Tautonia rosea: one gene and its partner. The main gene of each other region encodes a partner of the protein of the gene in region 2 in a complex. Links are inferred from orthologs where the notes say so. Each region holds a gene or a part of one and is shown on either strand. Other genes may lie near its edges. The genes, in order: hoxE and nuoF.

Region 1 (14,352 bases), on a different replicon or contig from region 2:
CCGTCACGAGCGATGATCGTCCAGGAGTCCGCCGATTGTTCGATTCGATCGACATGAACGCTCATCCGGACGTCGATCCCTTCGGCCAGCCTCTGGCCGATCGTCCCCATGCCGGGGACGCCGACGAACCGGGGAGATTCGGGAAGCTCCGGGATCAAAAGGCCCGATTCGAAGCGAGCGAAGCGGCCTTGCCAGACATCAAGGCAGGACGATGCGCCCGAAGCTTCCAGAAACGTCTGGAAGGTGGGGTCGGTGATCGAAAACCAGGGGGGGCCGTGATCAAAGGAGAGCCCGTCCATCGACCGGGTCGAGGCGCGGCCTCCGGGGCGCCGCCCTTTGTCGAGAACGACGACGGAGTGCCCGCACTCACGCAACCGACGGGCGGCGGTCAGCCCGGCAATCCCAGCCCCGATGATCCCGAAACGCTTGGGCATGAGTCGATTTCTCTCGGATCAACGGAGCGTCATCAATCCGAGGCGGTCGAGGACCTCTGGAATCTCGGACTTGAAGCGGAAGAAGCCGGCGGTGGCAAAGGGCCAGAAGGCGTCATCCCACTCCTTGCGGAGCACGGCGAGCGTGATGCCAGCCTCTCGAAGCGGCTCGCGGAGTGCATCGACCCGCTCTCGGGCGGGCCCCTGGGGAGACTCGGCGGTGACGATCCGGTCGATGCCGTGCCGCTTCGCCCAGTTGAGGACCGGTTCGAGCCAGTCGCCGATCGGGTCGAGGCGATCGGTCGGGGCGTCGAAGACCCGAGCGGCGCGATCGAGGGCGTCGTCCATCGCTCCGTGGGTAAAGGCACGCGGCAAGGGGCCGACGGGCATCGGCGAGCGGTCGTCGAGGTTGACGATTCCGGCAAGGGCCACGACCTGATCGGGGTCGAGGCCGAGGGTGGTGGGATCGAGGTCGTCCTCGGTCACGAGCAGACCGACCGGGCCCTGGCCGGGGCGATCGGCCGGAGGCAACGGTCGGGGGCGAGGGGGAGGAGGGCCGGGGATCGGCTCGGCGGTCGTCGTAAATCGCTCGGTGGGACGGAACCGACCGGACGTGAAGCGGGCAATATTCCCGGCGCTGGCCAGATAGGTTTTCCCCTGCGTCTGAAGCCCGGCCACCCATCGCCAGGAGAGGGTGTTCGAGGCCGGGTCGCCGTCGAGGAGGTGGCGGAGGAAGAAGTCGGCCCCAAGGGCCCAGGGAAGACGCAGGGTGAAGATCCAGAGGCTCGCGAACCACATGCGGGCATGGTTGTGCAGATAGCCGGTCGAGATCAATTCGTCGGCCCAGTGATCGAGGCATTCGATGCCGGATCGGCCGGAGATGGCGGCCTCCCAGCGATCGCGGAGGCGGCGGTCGCGCTCCAGCTCCGCGAGAAGGTCAACGACGTCGGACCGGTAGGATCGCCAGACTCCCGGCCGGAGTTCGAGCCAACCTTTCCAGTAGGTCCGCCAGCAGACCTCCTGGACGAATTTCTCGGCCTGAGCGAGAGAATACCGCTCCAGCACCTCGCCGATGACTTCCTCTTCCCGAACGAGGCGATGACGGAGGTACGGGGAGAGGGTGGAAACGTGAGAATGCTTGCCCGGGCCTTCGTCGAAATTGCGGGAATCGGCATACGCCCTGCCGGCGCGGGGCAGAAAGGCGTTGAGGCGGCGGAGGCCCTCGGCGCGGGTCGGGGTCCAGGGGGACGAAGCAGAGGCGTCGGCCATCGACGATTTCTCAACAACAGCGGCATCGGGTCCCGGGCGGGAGATGTCTCCCGATACCCTAGGCACCCTGTCGAAAAGCGTCCAGCCGACGGAGGATGCCCAACGATCAGCGGTCGGAGGTTGGCGACTCCGTTCGGCCCCCAGGGCCAAGGATGAGATCCAGAAGCACGCGGACCTCGCGATGGGCCTCGACCGGATGGCGCAACGGCAGTTCGGCGTGGACCTCGTACCGATTGCGACGCCCTTCCCGCACCCGAGAGAGATACCCCCCCTGCTCCAGATCGGCCACGATCCGCTGCACCGCTCGCTCGGTAATGCCGACCCGTTCGGCCACCTCGCGTAAAAGACTTTCCGGCTCTCGCGCGATGCAAAGCAAGACGTGGGCATGGTTACTGAGGAATGTCCAGTCGCTCCCTCCGGTGGTTTTCGAAATTGGCTCATCTCCCATCGCTTGACTCCCGATGGAATATGCGATAGATAATACGCGAAATCAGTGTCGCGTTTCAAAGAGCGTACGTCGGACCCCGTCCGAAGGGTTGCCCCAGTGTAACCCGTCGCAAGGGCCTTTGCCGATGAGGCGTTTCCTCGGCGCGTGGCTTCGAGGTTCTTTTTCTTCAGGAGAAGGGGGTCCGATGTGATCGACCGCAGGTCCGAGCGATGGGAATTTGTGCTCCTCGGGGCGATTGGGGGACTGACAGCCCTTTCAGCGGCTCTGGTGGTGGCCCAGGGGGTCTCGCCGATTCCGATGCGAGGGGCTGGGCTGGTGATTGACCGCCTCAGCGCCTCGTTGAGCTTGCTCGTGGCGTCGGTCGGGGCGATTACCTTTCGGTTCTCGCAGCGATACCTGGACGGTGATCCGGGGCGTCGGGCATTCCTGATTCGTCTGGCGGCGACGGTTGTGGCGGCATATCTCTTGATGCTGGCAGATCATCTGGTCGTGCTGGTGGGAGCCTGGACGTGCACGAGCCTGGGACTGCACGCCTTGTTGACCCACGAGCGAGGGCGAGCCGAGGCGCTTCGACCGGCCCGCAAGAAATTCCTCATTAGCCGGCTCGGCGACGTGGCTCTGATTGGGGCGATGGGGGTGATCGGCCTGGTCTGGGGCACTCTGGAGCTGTCGACCTTCCTGGAACGGGCGTCGAGCGGCGGGAACGATCTGGCGGTCGGGGTGGTGGCGATTCTGGTGGCGGTCGCGGCCCTGACCAAATCCGCCCAGTTTCCGTTTCATAGCTGGCTGCCCGAGACGATGGAGGCCCCCACGCCTGTCTCGGCTTTGATGCACGCAGGGATCATCAACGCGGGGGGGGCCCTGCTCTTGCGGTTTGCCCCGGTGATCGTTCAGGCGCCGGCGGCCCTGGTAATGCTAACCGGGGTGGGGACTCTGACCGTCGTGCTGGGGCTCTTGGCGATGTGGTCGCAGGTGAAGATCAAGCGAACGCTGGCCTGGTCCACGGTGGCTCAGATGGGCTTCATGATGGTGCAGTGCGGCTTGGCGGCGTTTCCGGCGGCCTGGCTTCACATTCTCGGGCACGGGTTGTACAAGGCGTGGAGCTTTTTGCGATCGGGCGAACTTCCCGGACCAATGCGCCCGATGGGCTCCTCCTCTCCGGGTCGGGTCCTGATCCTGGCCACGCTGGGAACGCTCGCGGCGATTCCGGCCTTGATGCTGGCGAATGCGGTGACGACCTTCGATCCGATGCACTCTCCCGGGGAACTGGCCCTGGCGGCGATCGTCGCGCTGGCGATCGGTCAACTTTGGGTCGCACTGCTGAGGAATCCCGGCGTCACGCCGGGGCGAGTGGTGGGAGCGATCGGAGGAACGATTGCGGTGGCCCTGCTCTCGTTCGAGTTGTACCACCTGGCCGGTCTCTTCCTGGCTCCGGTGCTGGGGCCGTTGGTGCTGCCGACGGGGCCGATCGCCTGGGTCTCGGCCGCGCTTCCGGTAGCGGCGATGGTGGCCTTGATCGTCTCGCAGAGCCTCATGCCGGTGCTCGTCAACCGATCGATCGGCCGAGCGTTTTACGTCCATGCCTTGAACGGTTTCTATTTCGGGGCGATTGCCGACGGTCTGGTTGACCGGGTCTGGAGCCGCCTCGCTCGATCGCGGAGGGGGGTTGAAGGTGCCTGAGACCTTGATCACGACGGAAGAGATTGACGGCCAACAGATTGCCTCGGTTCGAGGCATCGTCGATCGGGTCTGCCGACGCATTCCTCCGCTCTGGGATCTGGAAAATTACGTGGCGGTGAACCCCTTCCTCGGGTTCATTGAGCGGCCGATCGACGACGCCGCCCGATCGGTGCGTGATGCCCTCGGTGCTCGCGTCCTGCCCGAGCTTTCCGCTTACCGAGAGCGATTCGCGTCTGGGGCCTTCAACCGGGGCGACCTGGAGTCGGCCGCTCGCCGATCGGGGCATGCGGCCGATTCCCTCACGGCGATCCTGCGCGGGAACGATCCGATTCCCACCCGACCCGCCAGCTCGGTCCAGACCTTCACCGAACGGCTTGACCGAGAGCGAGGAACCACCTGGGACGATGCCGTCGTTCGGCAGATCACCCGTTGGTGTGCGGTGCATGCCTCGGGAGGGGGGACGTACTGGCGATTGCCGGGCAACCCGCTTGGGCTCTTTGCCTCGTGGCGCGAGGCCGCCCGCTACGACCGAAGCCTGGAAGTGCTCGGCCTGAAGGGGTGGAGAGCACAGATCGCCTCGCTTCCGGAAGATGCCACGGCGGCGATTGCAACCGTGCTGGATCGGCTGGGCATCGCAGAGGAATCGCGAGACGCGTATCTCGCTCGATTGCTCGGCGGGGTCTTCGGCTGGGCCGGCTTCTTCCGTCGCGAGAGTTGGGAACGGGGAGACGAATACCCGGCGACCGTGGCAGAGTTGCTCGCCATTCGCTGTAGCGCCGACTGGGCGGTCGCGTCGATTCTGGGAGCATCCGAATCGGCCGAATCGCCACGATCCGTCGATCGCACCCTCAATCCCGAGGACGAATCGATCCGGGCCGTCTTCCAGGATGCCCTGGAGAACGGCTACGCTCGGCGATTGTTCGCGCGCTTCCACGCTCCGAGCGAGCAAGCCGTCAGCGATCGACCGTCAGTGCAGGCGGTCTTCTGCATCGACGTGCGATCGGAGGTCTTGCGAAGACACCTGGAGGCGCAATCTGAGGCGATCGAGACGAAAGGCTTTGCCGGATTCTTCGGCGTCCCGCTGGCCTGGAAGGGGGACGGATCGGGCGCAAGTGCCCGGTGCCCGGTCTTGCTGAAGCCGGCCGTGACGGTTGCCAGCGACACGGCGCCGAAGTCCGCGGTGGTCAACGGAACCGCCAAGCACCTGATTGGGGCGCCGGCCTCCGCCTTCGAATTCGTGGAGATTCTGGGGCCTGCCTATAGCCTCGGCCTGGCCGTCGACGCGATGGCCATGCGATCGCCGAAGCACTCGACCGAAGGGAAGGCCCCGTTCGGACTCGATGCCGACACCGAGGGGGTTGGCATCGCCCCTCCGGCGCGGGTCGAGTTGGCGGCGGGCATTCTCAAGAACATGGGCCTACGCGATCGGTTCGCCCGACTCATTCTCTTGTGCGGCCACGAGAGCCATAGCAGCAATAACCCACACGCCGCCGGACTGGACTGCGGCGCATGTGGGGGTCACGGCGGGGCGATCAACGCCCGGGTGGCCGCGGCGTTGCTGAATGATCCGGCCGTTCGGAAGGCGCTGGCGGGCCTCGGCTGGGAATTGCCAAGTGACACCCACTTCCTGCCGGGTGTGCACGACACGTCGGTCGATGAGGTCACGTTGCTCGACCTCGATCGTGTGCCGTCCTCGCACCAGGGGGATCTGGACCAACTTCGCGGCTGGCTCGACCAGGCTGGAACCCTTACCCGGGCCGAACGGGCCGGGGCGCTCGGCATGCCGGAACGGCCTCCTGGCCTGCTGGCTCGATGGCTTCGGCGACGGGCGCGGGACTGGTCGGAGGTCCGTCCCGAGTGGGGCCTGGCCCGCAACGCCGCCTTCATCGCCGCGCGACGGACCCGAACCCGGGGTGTAAATCTCGAAGGCAGGACCTTCCTGCACGATTATGACTCGGATCTCGACGAGGATGGATCGATTCTCACCCTGATCCTTTCCGCACCGATGGTTGTGGCCTCGTGGATCAACCTGCAATACTTCGCCTCGACGGTCGACAACAACGTCTTCGGCTGCGGGACGAAGACCTTGCACAACCGGGTCGGATCGCTCGGGGTGGTTCTGGGCAACGGCGGCGACCTTCGCACCGGCCTGGCGATTCAATCGGTCCACGACCGGAACGGCCACTGGTTCCACGAACCGCTGCGGCTTCAGGTTGTGGTCGAGGCTCCGAAGGATCGGATCGACACGGTGCTTGACCAGCAACCGACCGTGCGATCGTTGGTCGAAAACGGCTGGGTGCGTCTGTTCGCCCTCGATCCTGCCGGCTCGGAGATCGCGCAACGACTCCCCGAGGGAGTCTGGGAAACGGTCCACGATCCGGAAATGCAAATCGGCGATCGCAAGAAGAAGGCAATGCTCGCCTCGGTTTGAGCGGACGCGCCCGGTCCTGCTGGCCTTGGCCGCCAGAGGATCGGGCGAACCGAGGGTCGGGGAAAGGAGCTGCACCACGCCGTCTCGTACTGCCCAAAGGGGGCAGCCAGCTCGACTTGAAGAACGGAGCGGAGTTTCGACCTGGAATCGGAGGCTTCGCTTGCCTCCATCCAGAGGAGCAGTTAGACTACGATTTGTATCGAAGCCGCTTGCGAGAGGCGGCCTGAAATCGGCTAAGATAGCCCCGACGAGCGCTCTTTTGCGCCCGATCGGGGCTTTTTTGTTGCCATGTGAAACCGTTCCCCTCACCATCGACGGTGGGGCCGCCGGTGGCACCGTCGCCCCCGCAAGGATTGAGGCAACACCGATTTCTTGCCGCTCGCACGGAGGAGGTCCGAACGTGGACAGAAGATCGGTGACGGTCGACGGGAATGAGGCTGCTGCCTACGTCGCTCATCTCACGAATGAGGTGGTCGCGATTTATCCCATCACGCCCGCCTCTCCCATGGGAGAGCTGGCCGATGCCTGGTCAGCAGCAGGCCAGGAAAATATCTTCGGCGTGGTGCCCGACGTCATCGAAATGCAGAGCGAGGCCGGCGCCGCCGGTGCCGTTCACGGCGCCTTGCAAGCCGGAGCCCTGACGACGACCTTCACGGCCTCGCAGGGCTTGCTGCTGATGATCCCCAACATGTTCAAGATTGCCGGCGAGCTGACGCCGACCGTCTTCCACATTGCGGCCCGATCGCTGGCCACGCACGCCCTGTCGATCTTCGGCGATCACAGCGACGTGATGGCTTGCCGATCGACCGGCTGGGCCATGCTGGCTTCCAGCTCGGTCCAGCAAGCGCAAGACCTGGCCATGATCGGCCAGATGGCCACGCTGGAAGGCCGTATTCCCGTGTTGCACTTCTTTGATGGGTTTCGGACCTCGCACGAAGTCAACAAGATCGAACAGCTCTCGCCCGACGACGTCCGATCGCTGATCGACCCGAAGCTGATCCAGGCGCACCGCGATCGGGCCCTCTCGCCCGATCGGCCGGTGCTGCGCGGATCGGCTCAGAACCCCGACGTGTTCTTCCAGGCCCGAGAAGCGTGTAATCCTTTTTATGCGGAGATGCCGGGGATCGTCCAGCGAGCTATGGACCGATTCGCCGCACTGACAGGGCGACCGTACCGATTGTTTGAATACTCGGGCGCTCCCGATGCAGATCGCGTGATCATCGTGATGGGATCGGGGGCCGCCACGGTGGCCGAGACGGTCGAGGCCCTGATCGCTCGCGGTGAGAAGGTTGGGATGCTCGAAGTGCATCTGTTCCGCCCCTTCTCGGTCGCTGCGTTTGCTCAGGCACTTCCGGCCAGTACGCAAGCAATCGCCGTGCTCGATCGGACCAAGGAGCCCGGGGCCATTGGAGAACCCTTGTATCAGGACGTTCTCACGGCGTTGATCGAGTCTGATGGCATCAACGGCGCAATGCCGAAGGTGATTGGGGGCCGCTACGGACTGTCGTCGAAAGAATTCACGCCGAGCATGGTCAAGGCGATCTTTGATGAACTGAACGCCGAGCAAACGAAACGTCGATTCACCATCGGCATCGTCGATGACGTGACCCACCTGAGCCTGAAATACGACCCCGAGTTTTCGACCGAACCGGACGATGTGACCCGAGCCGTCTTTTACGGACTCGGCAGCGACGGGACCGTCGGCGCGAACAAGAACTCGGTCAAGATTATTGGCGAGAACACACCGCTTCATGCTCAGGGCTACTTTGTTTACGACTCGAAAAAGTCAGGGGCGATTACCGTTTCTCACCTGCGATTCGGTCCTCGACCGATCAACTCGCCGTATTTAATCACCCGGGCGAACTTTATTGCGTGTCACCAGTACAATTTCCTCGACCGCATGGACGTGCTGGAACTGGCCGAGCCCGGAGCGACCTTCCTGCTCAACTGCCCGCACAGCCCGGAGGAGGTCTGGGAAAAACTGCCGGTCGAGATTCAGGAAACGATTCTTGAGAAAAAGATTCGATTTTACGTGGTTGATGCGTTTCGCGTTGCCGACGATGCCGGGCTGGGCCAGCGCATCAATACCGTGATGCAGACATGCTTTTTTGCGCTGGCCGACATCTTACCCCGCGACGAGGCCATCGCCCATATCAAGGACGCGATCAAGAAGACTTATGGCAAGCGCGGCCAGGTCGTCCTGGAGCGGAACAATGCGGCAGTCGATGGTTCTCTTGTGGCCCTGCACAGGGTAGAAGTCCCGACAACGGTTGCGGGGAATCGACGACGATTGCCGGCGGTTTCGGGTACGGTACCCAGTTTCGTGGAACGGGTCACGGCCCTGATGATGGCCGGCAAGGGAGACCTTCTTCCCGTCAGCGCGCTGCCGGTCGACGGTACGTTCCCGACCGATACCGCCCGCTTCGAGAAGCGAAGCATTGCCCAGGAAATTCCGATCTGGGATCCGGAGCTTTGCATTCAGTGCGGCCTGTGTTCCTACGTCTGCCCGCACGCGACCATTCGGATGAAGGTCTTCGATCCGGCGTCCTTGAACGGCGACGCGGAGGTCTTGCCCAATCGTCCCTGGAAAGGAAAGGAGTTTCCGGGCCAGCATATGACGATTCAGGTGTATCCTGATGACTGTACAGGATGCGGAGTTTGTGTCGATGTCTGCCCGGCCGTCAGCAAGGAAGTGTCCAAGCATAAGGCGATTAACATGGAGGAGAAGACTGACGAGGTCCTCCTCCAGGAACGTGCCCGGCTCGATGTCTTCGAACGCCTGCCCGAACCTGACCGGGCAACCGTCAAATCCGAGACGGTCAAGGGATCGCAGGTTTTGCTTCCGCTCTTCGAGTTCTCGGGAGCCTGTGCCGGATGCGGCGAGACGCCGTACCTTCGGCTCATGAGCCAACTGTTCGGTGATCGTGCTCTGATCGCCAACGCCACCGGCTGCTCCTCGATCTATGGGGGGAACCTGCCAACGACCCCCTGGTCGACGAACGCCGACGGCCGAGGTCCCGCCTGGGCGAACTCCCTGTTCGAAGACAATGCCGAGTTCGGCCTGGGATTCCGCCTCGCCGTGGATCAACTCGAAGAATACGCCAGGACGCTGCTGAAAGGGATGGCCGGATCGATCGGAGACGAACTCGTTCATGCGATTCTCGATGCCGATCAACGGACTGAAGATGCGATCCACGAGCAACGCTCGCGCGTCTCGACCCTGCTGCAACGACTTGAATCACTTGAATCGCTTGAGGCGGCCTCGCTTCGCAATGTCGCGGAGGTGCTCGTTCGCCGGAGCATCTGGATTGTGGGAGGCGACGGCTGGGCCTACGACATCGGCTTCGGTGGGCTCGACCATGTGATGGCTTCTGGTCGCGATGTGAACATCCTGGTTCTCGATACGGAGGTTTATTCCAACACGGGTGGACAGGCATCGAAATCAACCCCCCGCGCCGCTGTTGCAAAGTTCGCAGCCCAGGGTAAAGGGATCGCCAAGAAGGACCTCGGCATGATTGCCGTGGACTACGGCAATGTGTATGTCGCCCAGGTGGCCATCGGGGCCAACCCCTTGCAAACGCTCAAGGCATTCCATGAGGCCGAATCGTACCCCGGCGTGTCTTTGATTCTGGCCTACAGCCACTGCATTGCGCACGGCATTCAGATGTCGACCTCGATGTCGCATCAGAAGGAAGCGACCGCCAGCGGCTACTGGCCCCTCTTCCGACACGACCCGAGACAGGCGGGTGAAGGAGCGACCCCGTTCCACCTTGACAGCCGAAAGCCGACGCTCCCCTTCCGGGAGTTCGCCATGAAGGAAGCCCGCTACGCCATGCTCGCACGGACCAATCCGACCCGAGCCGCGGAGTTGATGAAACTGGCCCAGCGAGACATCGACGAGCGCTGGCATTTCTACGAACAGATGGCGGGGGTCGAGCGCTCCGTGCCGGATCGCGTGAAAGGGGTGGTGTCATGAGCGTCGACCTGCGAACCTCGTATCTTGGATTGGAGCTGTCCCATCCGGTCGTGGTATCGGCCTGTTCACTTGGCTTTGATCCGGCCAACCTGAAACGGATGGAAAACGCCGGAGCGTCGGCCATCGTCTTGCCTTCGCTGTTCGAAGAACAGATTGTGCATGATCAAATGGCCGTGCATGAGTTTTACGAGTTCACCTCGGAGAAATTCCCCGAAGCGCTCAGCTTCTTCCCCGAGATGGACGACTACAACACTGGCCCGGAAGCCTACCTTCGGCTGGTCGAGCAGGCCAAGCGGTCCCTGTCCATTCCCATCATTGGAAGCCTCAACGGTACCTCTGCGGGCGGTTGGACACGCTATGCTCACCTGATTCAGGACGCTGGGGCCGATGCGCTCGAATTAAACATTTATCATCTCGTCACCGACCCCGGCTTCGATGCCCAGGCCGCCGAGGCTCGCTACCTCGAACTGGTGGCCGAGGTCCGGAAGGCGGTTTCTATTCCGCTCGCGATCAAGCTTGGACCCTTCTTCAGCGCCTTGCCTCACATGGCGACCAGACTGGTCGATGCCGGGGCCGATGGGCTTGTGCTGTTCAATCGGTTCTACCAGCCGGATATTGATCTGGAAACGCTCCGCGTTGTGTCTCGACTGGTACTGAGCACCAGTGATGAGGTCCGTTTGCCGATGCGATGGATCGCGATTCTCTCCGGTCGTGTGAAGGCCTCTCTAGCCGCGACGACCGGGGTGCATACGCCGGAGGACGTCTTGAAACTCTTGCTCGCCGGCGCTGATGTGACGATGGTCGCATCCGTACTCTACACGAGAGGAATCGACCATCTGCGCGTGCTCGTTGACGGCGTTCGCTCCTGGCTGGAAGAGCACGAGTACACTTCGGTCGCACAAATGAAGGGAAGCGTCAGCCAGGTCAATGCTCCTGACCCGGAAGCCTTCGAACGAGCAAACTACATCCGAACGCTTGTTGATTTCACAAGTTCCGAATCGACGCGCTGAGCCGTTCTTGGCCCAGCGGATCGGCTGCGGGACGGAGCCTGAGTCGCCTCGTCCCGAAGACTCAACGCCTGGGAGCGCGTCACCATGGGCAATCCCGTCACAAAAGGTCGTCCCCGACCCACAAGCCCCGGCACTCACCCAAGTGGCGATGATCGATTCCGGTATCTTGATGCCGCGATGAAACGGCAACGCTACCGACCTGATGCCTTGATCGAAGTCTTGCACACGGCTCAGGAATTGTTCGGCTATCTGGAGCCGGATTTGCTCCGTTACGTCGCCCGCGGCTTGCGACTACCTCCCAGTCGCGTTTATGGAGTCGCCACGTTCTACCATCTCTTTACCTTTCATCCCAAAGGAGAACATACCTGCACGGTTTGCACCGGAACCGCCTGCTATGTCAAGGGAGCTGATACCTTGCTTGGCGTGGTCGAACAACTGACGGGGACGCCTCCGGGCACAACCACCGCCGATGGCCGCATCTCGCTCGAAACGGCCCGATGCCTGGGAGCCTGCGGACTGGCCCCGATCGTGGTGTTCGATGGCAAGGTCGTCGGCCAAATCACCCCTGAGGAAATCGTAGATCGCGTGAAGGGATGGCTCGATCATGGATCTTGAGGATCTCATTGCCCTGGCCGAAGCAGAGCAGCGCGACCGAGCAGAAATCGAGGTTCGCGTGTGCACGGCCGCAGGTTGCCTCTCCTCGGGCTCTCGACCGGTGGTCTCGGCACTTGAACGCGCCCTTGCGGATCGGGGGCTGACCCCTCGCGTGCGACTGCGAGAGGTCGGATGCATGCGACTCTGCTGCGAGGGACCCCTTGTTGCGATGGACGTTTTGGAGACCGTTTCGTCCCCGGAACCTTCGCTTTATGGCAAGGTCACTGCGGGCCAAGCGTCTGTCCTGGTCGACGTCATCGACAACAAACAGGCAACGACGGAGGGGCTCCAACCGATTGATTCGAATGGTCCTTTTTTCTCCCGTCAACGCTCGGTCGTTCTCGAGCACTGTGGCCTCGTCGAACCGGAGCGCATCGAGTCGTCCATCGCGCTGGGAGCCTATCGCTCGCTTCATCGAGCACTCCATGATCTGAATCCCGCCGAGGTTGTGGAGCTAGTCACGCGAAGCGGTCTGCGAGGCCGAGGCGGTGCCGGCTACCCGACCGGCTTGAAATGGGCCACCGTGGCCAAGATGCCTCCCGGCCAAAAATACGTGGTCTGCAACGCCGATGAAGGTGATCCGGGCGCGTTCATGGACCGGAGCATTCTAGAGAGCGACCCCCACCGAGTCCTGGAAGGAATGGCCATCGCCGCCCATGCGATTGGGGCCGATCAGGGTTATATTTATGTTCGGGGAGAATATCCCATCGCAATCTCACGGCTTGATACGGCCATAAGGCAGTCCAAGCGACTGGGTTTGCTTGGGAGTGCGATCTTCGACTCGACCTTTAACTTCCGGGTCGATCTCCGCATTGGGGCCGGTGCCTTCGTCTGTGGCGAGGAGACGGCGCTCATCCACTCGATCGAGGGATTACGCGGCACGCCAAGACCTCGGCCCCCTTATCCTGCCGAGTCAGGACTTTGGGGGCATCCGACCCTGATCAATAACGTCGAGACCTATGCCAATATCCCGGTCATTCTTCGTGAAGGAGCGGATTGGTTCACTCAAATCGGAACCGAGCATAGTAAAGGAACAAAGGTGTTCGCCCTGGCCGGGAAGATCCGCCGCGCGGGGATTGTCGAAGTTCCCATGGGAGTTCCCCTCCGTGACATCGTCGACCAAATCGGGGGGGGACCTCCCGAGGGTTCCACCGTCAAGGCTGTTCAGACGGGTGGGCCGTCCGGAGGTTGCATCCCTGCGGAATTGCTCGACACTCCGGTGGATTACGAATCGCTCAAGGCACTGGGATCAATCATGGGTTCCGGCGGTATGGTCGTCATGGATCAGGATGACGATATGGTGGGCGTCGCACGGTATTTCATGAAGTTTTGCATGGATGAGTCGTGCGGCAAGTGCGTTCCGTGTCGCGCCGGCACCGTTCAAATGTATCGCTTGCTTGATCGGATTGAATGCGGAGACGCGACGAACGACGATCTCGTCTTGCTGGAAGAACTCTGTGATCTGGTGCAGCACGCGAGCCTCTGCGGTTTGGGACAATCGGCTCCGAATCCGGTCCTGAGTACCCTGCGATTCTTCCGACACGAATATGAGTCGCGATTCGTGGAACCCACCGGCCCACGATCGTCCTCCGTTTCCTCTGAAGCGAGGTGAACTCATGGCCGTCAAAACGCTTTCCCTCGACGGTCAGCTCATCAGCGCCCGAGACGGGCAGACACTGCTGGAAGCGGCCCGAGAATCGGGGGTTTCCATCCCGACGCTCTGCCACCTCGACGGCCTCGACCCTGTTGGGGCCTGTCGGCTTTGTCTGGTCGAGGTTAACGGTCGCTTGATGCCCTCGTGCCTGACCCGAGTTGCCGAGGAGATGGAGGTCTGGACTCAGACGGAGCGACTGCAACGCTATCGGAAACAGATCGTCGAACTGTTATTCGCAGAGCGAAACCACATCTGCTCGGTTTGTGTCGCCAACGGGAATTGCGAACTTCAAGATCTGGCGATGCGACTCGGAGTGGATCATCTCCGCTACGCTCCCCAGGAACCTCAATGCGAGGTCGACCTTTCTCACGAGCGATACGGTCTCGACCATAATCGATGCGTGCTCTGCACCCGATGTGTTCGTGTCTGTGATGAGATCGAAGGGGCCCACACCTGGGACGTGGCCGGACGAGGAACCAATTGCCGTGTCATTACCGATCTGCACCAACCCTGGGGAAGCGCAAGCACGTGCACCTCGTGCGGAAAATGCGTGATGGCCTGCCCGACTGGGGCACTTTTTCATCGCGGCGCGTCGGTTTCGGAGAACGTTCACGATCGCGAGACATTGCATGCGCTCATTCTCGCCCGGGAGGAAAAGCAATGGCTCGTTTAAGGCTGGCGACGGTCTGGCTGGGGGGATGCTCAGGATGCCACATGTCATTTCTTGACATGGATGAATATTTGCTTGAACTCGCAGAAATCGTCGATGTCGTGTTCTCTCCTTTGGTCGATTCCAAGA
Region 2 (14,529 bases):
GCGGGATCAGCCAGACGTTGCGGATCAGCGACTCAACCACGACGTTGCTCCCAAGGCTGGCGAGGGTGCGGCGGTTCCACGCCGGACGGTGTCAGGTTCGGATAACTTTCTGGACCAGGCAGGGGGACGTAAGGCTCGGCCTTGTCCGTCTCCAACGATTCGGGCAAGCCGGACTCTCGGAGGCCTTGCCAAAGCGAGATATCGAGTGAGCGATTTCGGTTGAAGAGAACCAAAATCAGGGCGAGGGCCAAGGCGGCTTCACTGGCGGCAACGGTAAGCATCACAATCGTGAAGACCTGCCCTGTCCAGTTCCCGTGGAATCGGCTGAACGCGACAAGGGTCAAGGCGGTGCCCTGGAGCATCATTTCGGCTGAGAGAAACATGACAATCAGGTTTCTTCGGGAAAGAAACCCGAGCATGCCCAGCGACATCAGCACGGCGCCGATGATCAGGTAGTTCGAGAGCTGATCAAAAGAAAATGCGTAGTCCGGCATGGATCAATGGGCCTCACTCGGTTTCTCTCGCTCCGTGAAAATCGAACCAGCTCACGCGTTAGGCAGTTCCGGCAGGGGCTGTCGGGGCATCGGGGGTTGGGTTACCGGAGCGATCGGGGCGAACCGGGGTTCGTGGTGTTGCGATCGCAACGGCACCAATCAGTGCGATGAAGAGAAGCAGGCCAATCACCTCTACGGTCAACAAATGATCAGAGAAAAGCGTGCCGCCTAGCCCAGCCACGTGGGGGGGGCGCTGGCCGAACTCAACGGGCTCGGGAAGTCGGGCAGTTTCCCGAACTGCGGTGGAAGCTACCAGCGCCACGGGATGAGTAGACGGATCCTGCGCGATCAGCTCATTGACCGAAACTAGGGGTGAGGGCGTCTCGGGAGTCACACCGGATCCTGTGGCGATGATTGAAGCGATTAACGCTCCAAGGAGCAAGAGACTTGTGAAGGAGGACGCCAACGGACGACGAGCACTTCGATCGTAAATTGCTTGACCGTGGGATTGAGCAAGCATCAAGACGAACAAGAACGTCACGATGATTGCCCCGGCATAGACAATGACCGTTCCTGCTGCCAGAAACTGTGCTCCCGCGAGCAAAAAAAGCCCCGAACTTGCAAGCACCACGGTTGCAAACCAGAGTGCCGAATAGACGGGGTCGCGAGCGGTGATCATCAAGACTGCGCCGATGAATGAGAGCAGGCTGAACGCATAGAAAAACAAGGTCGGAAGGAGTGGACCCGGTGGAGTCAGGAGCGGCATGATGAGGAGGAGGGCGATCCCAGCCAGGAGCGCTCCCACAGAGGTGATCCGTGTTGTTCTCGAACCGCCGTGACGGTGAGGCAACAGGAGCCACAAGCCAGCCCAGCCGAGTACGACGATCGCCAGGATCCAGCCAAAGTCCCGAGTGTCGAGCAGCGTCACGGATCAGCTCCTGGGGGGGATGCCAGCGGAGGAGGAAGGTCGAGGGCCAGGACCCTCGGGTTCGAGCGGCGAGGTGGGCAAGGCAAGGGTGGCCGGTGGATTACCCGATTGCATCGGCTCAGCGTCCTTGGTCATATCAAAGACTGAGAGAAGCTTGGTCTTGTCGTAGATCATCTCTTCACGGCTGAGGCCGGTCAGGTCGTACAACCCAGTCAGTTCGATGGCATCGACAGGACAGGCTTCCTCGCACATACCGCAATAGATACAACGGAGCTCATCGATCACGAAACTCTCGGGGTATTTCTCACGGTCTTCCCACTCGGGAGGGGCTGTGGCTCCGACAATATCGATACAATGGGCGGGGCAAGCGGTAGCGCAGAGCATGCAGGCAACACACTTAACGCGCCCTTGCTCATCCTTGTTTAAGCGGTGGACGCCACGATAATTCGCCGAGGGAACGTGCTGTTCCTCAGGGTACTGGACGGTAATGGCCTTGCCACCAACCGCCGCGCCGAGGATGTGACGGCCAGTCACAACAAGTCCGCCGAGAATCTGAGGAAGATAGGTTTTCTCAAACAGTGTGAGCTTCGGGGGCTCAAGACGCTTGAGGTTCGGGTCGTCCAGTTTCACGAGAGTCCTCCGGGAGTGAATGAATTCGGGAGTGTCCGCTGCGCTCAGCCGATACCCCGGAAGAGTTGAAGCAAGATCATGGTGACGATGAGATTGAGCAAGGCCAAGGGAATCAGTGCCTTCCAGGCAAGGTTCATAAGTTGATCGTATCGGAATCGCGGCAAGGTCCAGCGAATCCACATGATGAAGACGACCATGAGGAAGACCTTGAAGAAGAGGACGCCGACCTTGATGACCGCCGAAATCCAACCGTTCGAGCCCAGGTCAAAGAACAGGGGATCCCAACCTCCTAGAAAAAGGATGGACATCAGGAAGCTGACGGTGATCACATGCAGGTATTCGCCAAGAAAGAACATGCCGAATTTCATCGCCGAATATTCGGTGTGAAAACCACCAACAAGTTCCTGCTCGGCCTCGGCAAGGTCGAAAGGTAGGCGATTCGTCTCGGCAAAGGCACTAATCAGGAAGATGAGGCAGCCAAGAGGTTGGACCAAAATGCCCCAGGCAGGGATGAATCCCAAGCCATTCTGCTCTTGCCAGGCCATGATCTCGCCCAGGTCGAGAGAGCGAGCCATCATGATCATCCCGAGCACGGAAAGACCAAGCGGGATTTCATAACTGATAATTTGAGCACTGTTCCGCAAACCGCCGAGGAAGGAGTACTTGTTGTTCGAGGCCCAGCCCCCGAGGATCACGGCGTAGACTGCAAGACTACCGATCGCAAAGACATAGAGAATCCCGATGTCAACGTTTGGAGCAATCTGAAATTCGATCGCGTGCCCACTCACCGTGGGAGCATCAGTTCCGACCGGGCCAAATGGCACGACTGCGAACCCGATCGTGGCGGCAACGATGGCGATCGCCGGAGCGAGGATATAGAGCGGTCGATTCACGTACCCGGGGATCACATCCTCTTTCAGCAACATCTTCGCGCCATCCGCGAGCGGCTGAAGCAGACCGAACGGACCAGCCCGGTTCGGGCCGACGCGGTCTTGTGCCCAGGCTGCGATCTTGCGTTCAAGCATAATCATGTACGCCACGGCACCCTGGAAAATGCCAACAATCAGAACGATCTTCACCAGGATGACAAGAAACTGCCAGGTCGCCATAGCCCGATTCTTCCTTCGATTGGCATCACGGATGGAAAGTCAATGCATCGCGTCACGTGTGACGGTCGATCATCGAGCCAGGGTGACCTTACCTCGAGGAGCATGCCAGGGGTCAACATAAAACGCCATGCCTGGAATGGGAGTCTCCTCCTCATCGAGAAGGAGCCCGAATTCAGGGAACTGACCTTCGAGCCGGTTCACGGCCTCGAAACCGGGGACCTTGCTGGCCAATTCAGCCAGAACGTCGCCGGAGGAGACCGGACCACCGCCAGGACGTTCCATCAAAATCGCCAGGAGATCAAGATCAGGCAAGCTGCCGTCACGAGGCGGTAGTGACGCAGACGCATATTGCAAGCGACCTGATGAGTTGACATAGCAGCCAGCTTTTTCGGCAAAGGTCGCCGACGAAAGAATCACATCCGCAAGGCCTGCAAGATCAGTCGGCCATACGTCTTGAACCACCAGGAACTTGGCCGCCTCCCTCAAGGCGATCATTTCCGGGCCTTCGTACACCGGGTCATGACCGCCTCCGGTGATGAACAGTGCGTCGAGCGGTTGAGTGCCCAACTCGACGCGGAACTGTTGAAACGTCTTCACCGAACCCTGGAAATGGGTCAGGATGCGTTCCACACCGTTCCGATTCGGGCACTTTTCGGCATGAATGGTGAAGGGACGAGGAACCACAAAGGAGGTGTCTCCCGTACGCCCGGCTCGCTGATCGGGAGTGAATACCACATTCTCTCCCACAACCGAGTAAGGTCCGAGCACCAGTTGAGCCGATGGATTCAGACCCTTGACGTAAGAGCAAAGGAGATAGGATTCCTCGACGGTTAAGAAGGGGGAAACCACGGCGGCGATCCGGCCCCCTTGAGTCGCAATCTCCTTCAATCGCGTTCGAGCTGTATCGAGTGCGCGGTCCACCGGCGCTTCCTGCAAACTTGCCCCCTCGCGGACAAACATTCCCGGCAGGAGATTGGGATCGTTGGCCGACTTATAACTGTACCGACCCTCGTCACAGATCCAGTAATCGTTGACCTTCGGGTTAAATCTCGCCCTCAAGCGCCAGATTTTCCCGCGGTTCTCCTCAGCGGTGATGTTACAACCGGTAGAGCAACGAGTGCAGACCGATTTATGTTGGTCATTGAACCAGAACCGCTGCCTGTGGAGGAAATCCTTGTCGAGCAGGGCTCCGACCGGGCAAAGGTCGACCACGTTCCCGGCGAGCGGATTGTCAAGCGGGCGATCGGGGAAGGTGGTGATCTCCGCGTGATTGCCGCGACGCTCAACCTGGAGCTCGTTGGTCCCGGTGATCTCTCGGGTGAACCGGACACAACGGGTGCACATAATGCACCGGTCCATGTTCAGCTGAATCTGATCCGAAACGTCCTTGCGAGGATTGATGGTCCGCTCTTCCACAAACCGGTGGACCGACTGACCATGCTTGAAACTGTAATCTTGCAACCCGCACTGCCCTGCCTGGTCACAGACGGGGCAGTCAAGCGGGTGGTTGATCAGGAGATATTCCATGATCATCGACTGATGCGCCTGTACTTCAGGGCTATCGGTGACGATCACGGTCCCATCTTTCGCCGGCGTCTGGCAACCGGGGACCATTTTGGGGATCATCTTGATCTCCCCGGTCTTCGGATCCTTCGCGCCGACCTGGATCTCACACATCCGACAATTGGCCACGACGGAGAGGGCGGGATGCCAACAGTAGTACGGGATCTCGATCCCGAACCGCTGTGCCGCCTGAATGGCGTTCAGCCGCTCGCCCTCGGGCAGCGTGTACTCCGTACCGTTGATGATGATGGTGGCCATCGAAGGTCCTGGGCGTCTGGGAACCGTGCAGAGCGTGAGCGGTCAAATCAGGGAAGAATCGGAGTCGGCGATCAAGCCCCGGGCGACAAACGAGGACTATTCGCAGGGGCTTCCACCAAGGCCAGCGGCACAGGAGAACCAGAGCCAAGCCGAGAAGGCAACGCACCCTGGTAAATCGCCTCCTGAAGCGAAGTCGGTCTCGCATCAGGATGTTGATGCGTACGGATGTACGCTTCAAGTTCGGGCCGGAACTTGGCAAGGGCATTCTTGATCGGCCAGGCAGCTCCATCGGCGAGACCACAGATGGTCGTGCCAGGAGTCAGACCCATGTTGTTTGCCAGTTGACCCATCACCTCGAGATCTTCGAGGCGACCACCACCGGCCTTGATGCGCTTCATGGTCTTGTAGAACCATGTCGTTCCCTCACGGCACGGTGTGCATTGCCCACAGCTTTCGTGAGCAAAGAAACGACAGGTATTGTAGAGCACGTCCATAATGGGCGTATGGTCATCAACGACGGTCACTGCGGCAGTGCCGAGGCCGAGGCAGCCGGTTTTCCGGATCTCCTCAAAATCGAGCGGAACATCCAGTTCGTCCGCACTCAACAGCCCCATGCTGATGCCCCCAGGGACTGCAGCCTTGGCCTTTCGACCTTTCCAGACCCCTCCGCCGTGTTCCTCGATCAGCTGGCGAGTCGTCACGCCGAGGGGAAGTTCCACGCAGACCTGCTTGTTGACATGGCCGGAAATCGTATACAGCTTCGGCCCGTAGCTTTTTGGAGTGCCGATTGACTTGAACCAATCAACCCCTCGCTCGACAATATGAGGAACGCAGCAGAGGGTTTCGATGTTGTTCACCACGGTCGGCTTGCGAAACGCGCCCTCAACCGCCGGAAACGGGGGCTTGATCCGAGGCCATCCCCGCTTTCCTTCAAGACTTTCGATCAAGCCCGTTTCTTCACCGCAGATGTACGCTCCAGCGCCTCGGTGAACGTAAATCTCCAGATCAAAGCCCGATCCGAAGATGTTCTTGCCGAGATAACCAGCCTTCTTCGCCTCCGCGATTGCCTTCTCCATGATTCGAGTGGCGGTGATGTATTCGAAGCGATTGTAGAGGTAAGCGGTGCTCGCCTTGGTGGCAAAGCAGGAGATGATGATCCCCTCGATCATCTGGTGTGGGTCACGCTCCAACAAGTACCGGTTGTTGAACGTCGCCGGCTCGCTCTCATCGCCATTGACGCACATGAACGTCTGCTGGCGGTCTTTGGGGAGAAACGTCCATTTCAGACCAGTTGGGAACCCTGCGCCGCCTCGTCCCCGCAACTCGGAATCCTTGACGAGTTGCACCACCTCATCCGGGGACATGGAGGTCAAGGCCTTGCGAGCGGCCTTGTAACCGCCGCGAGACTCATAGACCTCGAGCGATTGACTGTTCTCAATCTCGAAGTTTCGCGTCAAGACGGGTTCGAAGGATGCCACGGTCGTCACGCTCCCAGATCGTTCGTTTATGGGCGGCCAGTTGAGTGTCGCGAAAGGTCTTTCTGGAACCGACGAGTCGATCAACCCTCGGGTGCAGGAGCACGGGAAGGGTCCCGCACATCCTGAATCATCTCGGCAACCTTCGCTTCGTCGAGTGGTCCGTAAATGCGTCCGTCATCGCACAGTGCGGCCGGGGCATGATCGCAAATCCCAAGGCACTCGGCAAACTCAACAGTCAAGGCCCCGTCCGGGGTCGTTTGCCCAGGACCCTCGACACCCGCCGCCTGACAGGCGACCCCAAGCAATTCGTCTCCCCCCCGGAGCATGCATGAGATGGACCGGCAAAGCCAGAGGCGTTTTTCGCCGATCGGTGCCTGGGGGAAAAAGCCGTAGAAGCTCATCGTGTCATGAACATCTGCCGGTTGAAGATCGAGAATCTCGGCGATCTCTTCCATCGCCCGATAAGGGACACATCGGAGATGCTCGTGGACGATATGCAACGCGGGGAGCGTGACCGCCCGCTTATCGGGATACCGAGGGATGTAGGCGCGGATTTTCTCCCGGATCGACTCGTTGAGCAACGGTGCGGTGCTGGGACTCTCGGCAGCGGGCATCGGCGACTTGGTCCTTCTTCAACGAGGGCGAAGGGCGGAGCGTTGAGTACGATTCCGAAGATTCCTCAGCGATCCAGTTCCGCGGCGATGATACTCAGACTTCCCAGGACCGCGACGACGTCGGCGATCAAGTGATCTTTAATCAGATGCGGGAAGACGGCAAAGTGAATGAACGACGGCGGGCGGGTTCGGGTCCGCCAGGCCACCTGAGAACCATCGGCGACGAGATAGTACCCAAGTTCGCCGTTGGGACTCTCAACAGCGGCATACACTTCATCGCGAGGGCTGTCCGGCCCTCGGTTGGGCATGATCAGCTCAAAATGCTGGATCAACCCTTCCATGCTGTTGTAAGCGGTTCCTTTATCGGGCAAAGGAAACTTCTCAGAAATCGGCACATTGGCCGGCCCGCTGGGCAAGTTTTTCACTGCCTGACGAATGATCTCAAGGCTCTGAACCATTTCTTCCATGCGGACCTGGAAGCGAGCGTAGCAATCCCCTTCCGTGGCGTAAGGCACCTGGAACGTGAAGTCCGGGTAGGCAAGATACGGCTCGTCCTTACGAAGGTCGTACGTTACCCCGCTTGCCCGGGCGATCGGCCCGCTGCACGAGAGGTTAATCGCCATCTCCTTGGTCAAAACGCCTACGCCTCGCATCCGATCAAGAAAGATTCGGTTGCGGAAGAGAAGTTTTTCCATGTCCTTGAGCACCTTGGGAGTCTGTTGCAAGACTCGCTCAATGCGCTGAAGAACCTTGTCGTCGAAGTCATAAAGGACACCACCAACGCGCGTGTAACCCGGATGGAATCGATAGCCCGACATCTGCTCGTAGACGTCGTAAATCATCTCGCGAAGGTTGAACGCGAACAGAAACGCCGTGAAAGCACCGAGGTCGAGGGCAGCAGCCCCGGTGCAAAGCAGGTGGTCGCTGATCCGGGAAAGTTCGCCGATGATCACGCGGATGTACTTGCAACGCGGCGTCAGTTCAATATCAAGCAGTTTCTCGACCGCGTGATGCCAGGCCACCTCGTTCATCGGTGGGCTGATGTAGTTCTTGCGGTCGGCAACGGTCACATACTGATTGAACGTCAGATGCTCGCCGAGTTTCTCGAAGCCCGAGTGTAAATAGCCAATGTGAGGCGTCGCCTTGACAATCCGCTCGCCATCGAGCTCAAGCACGAGACGCAGTGTCGTATGAGTGGCCGGGTGTTGTGGGCCGAAGTTGAGCGTCCAGTGATATTCGTGCTCGCCCGTCCCGACGTTCATGTCGAGGTCGTCTTCGAGCAAATTAACCGGCATTGCTGGACCTCGCGGCTAGGGTAGGAAGCTGGACGGTGCCGGGATCGAAACGCCCGGAAAAGGAATGATTCGGAAACGCGAATCGCTTCGAACGATGTCACAGGTTGCCGTTCTGGCGAAGCTCAGGACTGATCTCGGGTGATCTTCGGGAAGTTGTGTCGCTCACCCCGACCGCGAAGCGGATAATCTTTCCGCAACGGGTAGGAGGTAAACTCATCGGGCATCAGGATGCGACGAAGGTCGGGATGACCATCGAATCGGATCCCGTACATGTCGAAGACTTCACGCTCCATCCAATTCGCCCCTCCCCAGAGCGGCATGACCGAAGGGAGCGTGGGATCCGGGTCATCGACACCTACCTTGATGATGATGCGATCCGAGGTTTCCTGCTTCAGCAAGACGTAGTGAACCTCGAACCGGGAACCCTCCTGGCGATCGGGGTACCCGAGATAGTCGATCCCTCCCAGTTCGGAAAGGAACGTGTAACCGGCGTTGTCCTTCAGGAACGAAAGCACCTCGAAGAGGGCCGAGCGATCGACGAGCACCCGGAGATTGTCTCGAAAGGTCGACGAGCGGATCAAGGACCCGCCGAATCGCTCGGTCAACTGGTCGACAATCGGATGCGAGGTCATCGAGGTCGCTTCGCTCATGAACGGCTCCGAAGATTCAACTCATGGTGCTCAGTGTCGGTCGAGCAAGCGGAAGGTTAGCGGGTTTCGTCAATCCCAAGCAAGGCATCGCCACCGGGAGATCTGTAGCCGAAACGTCCCTCATCGCCTCGCTCGGGAGCGGTGGCAAGGCCAGCAGGAAGATTTCGCTTCTCAGCAAGCATCTTTTCTCGTTCAGCCAGTTCTGGAAGGCCGGTGCCAAAGACCGAACCGCCCGCCTGAATCTTGGCCTGCATGTCCATCAAGGCCCTCAGAATTTGCTCTGGCCGAGGTGGGCAACCAGGGATGTAGACATCGATCGGGATAAAGCGGTCGACCCCTTGCACGACTGCATAGGTGTCGAAAATCCCTCCCGTGCTGGCGCAGGCCCCCATGCTGATCGACCACTTTGGCTCGGGCATCTGCAGCCAGATACGCTGCAAGACCGGAAGCATCTTCATGGCCACCCGGCCGGCAACGATGAGCAGGTCGCACTGACGAGGACTGAACCGCATGACCTCAGCGCCGAAGCGAGAGATATCAAAACGGCTGGCACCGACGGCCATCAATTCGATTCCGCAGCAGGCGGTGGCAAACGGCATGGGCCAGAGGCTGTATTTCCTCGCAGCGCTGACGACCGAGTCGACAGTCGTCATAATGACATTTTCAGGGACCTCAATTCCGCCCTTGGTGGCCGGCATGGCCGCGGCAGGACGATTCGTCAGAACCGGGCGGGATGAAGCCGGAACGGAGCCGCCGTTATTCTGGGTCATCGCCATTCGTAAACCCCCTTCTTCCAGGTGTAGGCGAATCCGGCGACCAGAATTCCGAGGAACGCCAGTACGCCGAAGAAGGCCATTGTCCTTAATTCCAGCGGCACGCCGTACGACGCCCCGAGGGCGGTCGAGGTTTCGTCACGGTGCCACTGGCCAACAGCCCAGGGGTAGAGGAGAAGCAGTTCCACGTCGAAGATGAGGAACTCGATCGCCACGAGATAGTATCGAATATCGAACCGTTGCCGAGCATCGCCAATCGGGTCCATCCCCGACTCGTAGGGCATCTGCTTGACCCGGTTTGAGGGGGTCTTGCGGCGACCGGGGCTCAACAAATAGCTCATGGAGAGCATTCCTACGGCCACGGAAATCCCAACGAGGATCAGCAGAAAGATCGGTGTGAATTCCAGGCCCACTCGTCCACTCCCAGTCGCTTCGGGTGTCTGTTGAGTCGAGGTGACTGCGGCCCGATTGTGAACAGTTTCACAAGAGGTTCGAAAAAAAAGCTCGGTCAAGCCATCTCTCGGATGCTGATCCGAGCGACGCGACCGAACAATTCGACAAGCCGAGGTCAGAAACGTTCGGAGAATCTCCGCAACGTTCCTCAACGCTCGGCATGATTGTAAGGTTCGAGATGCGCCCGTCAAGACGCCAGCGGCCGCTCAGTTTGAGTCGGGGCGAACGATTCCCACCGAGACTGCCTGACGGTTGATGACTCTCGACCACTGGGCGAGGTCTTCGTAGGAGCGAACGGTCCGTGGTAAGCCTTCCGCAGTGCCACCATCGGTCTGGCCGGGAATTCGGGACTGGGCCGCGTCTCGGTCGGTTCGAGGAGCCCTTGAGTCTCGACGAGCGGAGGGGGACATGCCGAGGCTGATCCGACGGCTGAGGTCCTCAAACTGCTTTCGGAGTTCTGCCTTCCGCTCGGGATCGGTTTCCCGCATGGCCTGGAAATACAGTTCCTGCCGAGCCTCTTGCATCCGGGCGAACTGTTCGTCGGCTTCGGCATTGGGTCGATAGACCCGACCGAATTCCGCGTCGTAACGGCGGTAAACGTCGTTCGAGGGTGAGAGGAGATCGAAGTCTGCACTTCGGAACCGTGACGGAGGGGGAGCCGAGTACGTTGGGTTGGTAAACGAGGCGTCCCAGGGAACCCCAATTCCAGGCACACTCCCCATTCCGGGAGGAGTCACCACTCGGGTCCTGCCGGGTCCAAATTGGGTGGCCATGGGAATGGTCGAGGAGCGGAAAGACGCTCGGTACGGATCGAAGGGATCGCCGTTGAATTGTGCCTGGACCGAGGGAGCAATGACGAACACCGCCACCAGCAAGACTCCTCCTGCGGAAAACGTTCCTGTGCACGCTCGATGGGGGCCTCGCATGGCGATGATCCTCGGATTGAATGCCAGCATTAGGGAGTTGAGTGGGTGACGTCGCTCCGTCGCAGACCCTCAACGTGTGATCCGTCTTCGCGCACACCAAGAATTTTAGCATTGAGGGTCCAGGGGTGTCAGCGAATTCCCGAGATTGTTGCCGTGAGATGTGGTTATCCGAGCACAACCAGATTATCCCGATGGATAACTTCATCGTAATCCACACGTCCTCGGAGTTCTTGAATCTGATCGGTACGTAGGCCCTGGATCCCTTGGGTTTCTTCGAGGGAATAATTGCAGAGTCCTCGGGCAAATTCGTGCCCCTGAAGGTCCCGGATTCCGACCACATCTCCTTTCCGAAATTGTCCTTCGAGACCGACGATCCCAATCGCCAGGAGACTACTCCGACCTGATTCGAGGGCCAGCCGAGCGCCGTCATCGACAATGAGGAAGCCCCTCGGACGGGCGGTTAGACCAATCCATCGGCGTCGGGCCTGCTGGGTCGCTCCAGAAGCAGGGATAAGGGTGCCGATCGGGCGACCATAGAGCACTTGATGGATCGCGTCAGAACGCAAACCGGAGGTGATGATCACCGATCCACCGGCTCGGGCCACCAGCCGGGCGGCTTCCAGCTTGCTCCTCATTCCTCCAGAACCGAGAAGGCTTCGTCCGGGTCCCACATGTTCCTGAATGGCTTGATCAAGATCATGAATCACTCGGATCGGCTCGTTCCCACTCCCCGAGGTCACAGTTGCGGCCTGAGAAGGGTCGCACCGCAGAAGCCCATCCACCACGCTCAAAATGACAAGCAAGGGCGCAGAGAGCAGATTGGTCACCAGGGCGGCGAGATAATCGTTATCTCCGAACCGGATCTCATCGACGCTGACCGTGTCGTTCTCATTGATGATCGGGATCGATCCGTATTCGAAGAGGGTGAGCAGGGTATTTCGGACATTCAGGTAACGAGCGCGGTCGTCGAAGTCCGAACGAGTCAAGAGGAGTTGCGCTGCGCTGAAGCCATGCTTTCGGAAAGCCTCGTCATACGCCCGAATCAAGTGCGCCTGCCCTGAGGCTGCAGCCGCCTGAAGGTGGCGAAGGTCGGTCGGCCGTCTTGCGAGCCCGAGGCGACCGATTCCGGCTCCAACGGCTCCCGAACTGACGAGGGCTACACGTTTTCCAGACTGGACGACCTCGGCAATCTGATCCGAGAGATTGGCAATGCGACGTTCATCCAGCGTCCCATTGGGCGCCGCGAGCACACTGGTCCCGACCTTGAGGACCCAGATTGGTGACGAGTGTGCGAGGTCTTCCCGGACCAGGTCCCGCTCCATCCTCATCTCTCCGTCTGGAGCAAGCCGAAGCAAGAAGACGATCCGGCACGATTCGCCGAGTCCAGGCGTCTCCCGCAATTGAGTCTCTCCAGGTGCCCGATTATAATGAAGTTTGCTTCAAGGCCCAGGGCACTCGAAGTCGATGCAATCGTTCTCTTCGATGAGAAGGCAACTGGTTGCTCGCCGGATCTCTCGAACGGCCTATCGCAGGGCTCTCCCCCCCCACCGTAAGACCGGTAGGACCTTCGCGACCATGGGTGAACTTCATCACGAATGCGGCGTGGCTGCCATTGCCCATCTCGACCACGAACACGGCCCACCAGTCGCGCAAACTCCTCGATCACCGGAACACACGGCTCGCCTGATTCCTCGGATGCTGCTCGACATGCAGAATCGGGGACAGCTTGCCGCCGGGATGACCAGTTATCATCCTCGTCGCGACGCGATTCTGGAGACATACAAACAACTCGGCACGGTCGCCGAAGCATTTCGACTCAACCATCGCGCCAAGTTTGAATCAATCATGCGAGGCATGGACGGACCTGCGGCCATTGGCCATGTCCGTTATGCCACTTGCGGCGGAGATCAGCGGAGTCTGGCGCAGCCCTTCGAGCGGGCTCACGGGCGCAAGTCCAAATGGTTTGCCGTGGCCTTCAATGGTCAGCTCACGAATTTCAAGGAATTGAAGGAGGAGCTGCTCGCTCAGGGAGACTATCACCTGAAGCGAGACACGGATACCGAAATCTTGATGCATTCGATCAGCTACGAGTTGCAAAACGAAGGGCCTGAGATCGACTGGGTTGGCGTGTTTACCCGCCTCTCCAAGCGATTCGACGGCGCTTATAACATCGTCTTGCTCTCCGCGACCGGTCAACTCATCGTGGCTCGCGATCCGCTGGGTCTTCGGCCTTTATGTGTGGCCCGCGAGGGCTCGCTCTTTGCGGCGGCAAGCGAGAGCGTGCCCCTCTCGAATCTCGGGTTTACCCGGATCGAGTCCCTCCCCCCGGGGCATCTTGCCGTCGTCGATCGCCACTCCGTTCGGGTCGCGAAATTTGCCGCAACGCCGAGGCGCGCTCACTGCTTCTTCGAGTGGATTTACTTCGCCAACGTCGCCAGCACACTCGACGACTGCTCGGTGTATCTCAGCCGAGCCCGACTCGGCCGCGAACTGGCACGACTGGAAGACGTGCCTCGTGATGCCGAAACCATCGTGGTTCCCGTGCCCGACACGGCCAAAGGGGCCGCCGACGCGATGGGCTTTGAGCTGAACTTACCCTCGGTCGAGGGCTTGATGCGCAATCGTTATCTCGGCCGTACCTTCATCGAAGGAACCGCTGATCGGGAGGCCAAGGTCAGGCTGAAATACACCCCCCTGCCCGAGGTCCTTTCCGGCAAGCGGGTGCTCCTCGTCGAGGACAGCATTGTCCGATCGACGACCATGCGAGCGCTCGTTCATGAGATTCGTCGCCGAGGGGGAGCTCGTGAAATTCATTTGCGAGTCGCTTGCCCTCCGATCATTGCTCCCTGCTTCTACGGCATCGACATGTCCACGAGGGACGAACTGATCGCACCGCAGTATGCCGACCTCCCGGATGGCGGGCTTTCCGAAGAGGCCCAAAATCGTCTGGCCCAGGAACTCGGCGCTGATAGCCTGCGCTATCTTCCGGTCGATGCCATTGCCCGCTCCATTGGCCTCTCGCCGAACCACCTCTGCCTGGCCTGCGTCACTGGGCGCTATCCCACGCCGGCCGGCCAGCAACTCTATGATCTCGAACTCGAAGGGTCTGCCTGCCATCAAAATGGAGCGGGGGGCATTCGAGCCTATGAGACTCCTCGTCGAGTCGAGGGCTCCATTCCTGGCGAACCGTGAGCAGTCCGGCGATCCATTCAGGTTGTCGACCACGAAATGGTGTGCCCGATCACTCGTCCTCGAGTGATCGGGAAGTCGGGGGCTGACGTTCCTGGAAAGACGATCGGCCCCCAGCGCTCCGATTGATCTTCGTTCAGTCGGCCGATCCTGAGTCAAGCGTCCGGCG

Evidence for each region.
Region 1: the proteins of nuoF (region 2) and hoxE are in contact, whole or in part, in a cryo-EM structure (PDB 8BEW), measured with the Thermoanaerobacter kivui proteins. The link is inferred for Tautonia rosea from one-to-one orthologs. Residues at the interface, in WP_173402339.1 of Thermoanaerobacter kivui: Thr34, Gly35, Ala38, Tyr223, Pro233, Gly234, Ala235, Phe236, Arg239, Tyr266, Glu272, Arg309, Glu310, Gly311, Ala312, Ala314, Cys317, Ser326, Ile327, Glu328, Gly329, Lys330, Arg331, Gly332, Trp347, Ser390, Gly391, Lys392, Thr396, Val464; in WP_049685740.1 of Thermoanaerobacter kivui: Glu27, Arg28, Gly29, Ala30, Leu31, Ile32, Gln36, Lys63, Gly66, Val67, Phe70, Tyr71, Gln73, Phe74, Leu88, Gly89, Thr90, Ala91, His93, Val94, Lys95, Arg125, Val126, Cys128, Leu129, Gly130, Ala131, Cys132, Gly133, Thr144.

What each region holds. Positions count from the first base shown.
Region 1 is NZ_JABBYO010000009.1:244,856-259,207, forward strand. The notes cover bases 10,343-13,094. They hold hoxE (bidirectional hydrogenase complex protein HoxE), read left to right. Parts: upstream 10,343-11,329; coding sequence 11,330-11,860; downstream 11,861-13,094. Other genes in these bases: HG800_RS17550 (dihydroorotate dehydrogenase-like protein), read left to right, coding at 10,343-11,245; nuoF (NADH-quinone oxidoreductase subunit NuoF), read left to right, coding at 11,850-13,094. In the rest of the region: HG800_RS17520 (NAD(P)/FAD-dependent oxidoreductase), read right to left, coding at 1-434; HG800_RS17525 (FAD-binding domain-containing protein), read right to left, coding at 453-1,700; HG800_RS17530 (helix-turn-helix transcriptional regulator), read right to left, coding at 1,807-2,148; HG800_RS17535 (proton-conducting transporter transmembrane domain-containing protein), read left to right, coding at 2,335-3,828; HG800_RS17540 (YbcC family protein), read left to right, coding at 3,821-6,259; nifJ (pyruvate:ferredoxin (flavodoxin) oxidoreductase), read left to right, coding at 6,660-10,235; more of HG800_RS17550, read left to right, coding at 10,232-10,342; more of nuoF, read left to right, coding at 13,095-13,511; bidirectional hydrogenase complex protein HoxU, read left to right, coding at 13,516-14,226; HG800_RS17570 (NADH-quinone oxidoreductase subunit B family protein), read left to right, coding at 14,214-14,352. UniProt on the Escherichia coli protein: NDH-1 shuttles electrons from NADH, via FMN and iron-sulfur (Fe-S) centers, to quinones in the respiratory chain. The immediate electron acceptor for the enzyme in this species is believed to be ubiquinone.
Region 2 is NZ_JABBYO010000019.1:71,303-85,831, forward strand. What follows is about bases 4,258-7,186. They hold nuoF (NADH-quinone oxidoreductase subunit NuoF), read right to left. Parts: upstream 6,461-7,186; coding sequence 5,054-6,460; downstream 4,258-5,053. Other genes in these bases: HG800_RS24020 (molybdopterin-dependent oxidoreductase), read right to left, coding at 4,258-4,982; HG800_RS24030 (NADH-quinone oxidoreductase subunit NuoE family protein), read right to left, coding at 6,541-7,074; nuoD (NADH dehydrogenase (quinone) subunit D), read right to left, coding at 7,140-7,186. Also shown: nuoL (NADH-quinone oxidoreductase subunit L), read right to left, coding at 1-40; NADH-quinone oxidoreductase subunit NuoK, read right to left, coding at 33-494; HG800_RS24005 (NADH-quinone oxidoreductase subunit J family protein), read right to left, coding at 553-1,422; HG800_RS24010 (NuoI/complex I 23 kDa subunit family protein), read right to left, coding at 1,426-2,052; NADH-quinone oxidoreductase subunit NuoH, read right to left, coding at 2,097-3,161; more of HG800_RS24020, read right to left, coding at 3,231-4,257; more of nuoD, read right to left, coding at 7,187-8,369; HG800_RS24040 (NADH-quinone oxidoreductase subunit C), read right to left, coding at 8,492-9,019; HG800_RS24045 (NADH-quinone oxidoreductase subunit B), read right to left, coding at 9,076-9,717; HG800_RS24050 (NADH-quinone oxidoreductase subunit A), read right to left, coding at 9,786-10,133; HG800_RS24055 (hypothetical protein), read right to left, coding at 10,452-11,171; proB (glutamate 5-kinase), read right to left, coding at 11,336-12,493; HG800_RS24065 (amidophosphoribosyltransferase), read left to right, coding at 12,747-14,363; flotillin-like protein FloA, read right to left, coding at 14,497-14,529. UniProt on the Escherichia coli protein: NDH-1 shuttles electrons from NADH, via FMN and iron-sulfur (Fe-S) centers, to quinones in the respiratory chain. The immediate electron acceptor for the enzyme in this species is believed to be ubiquinone.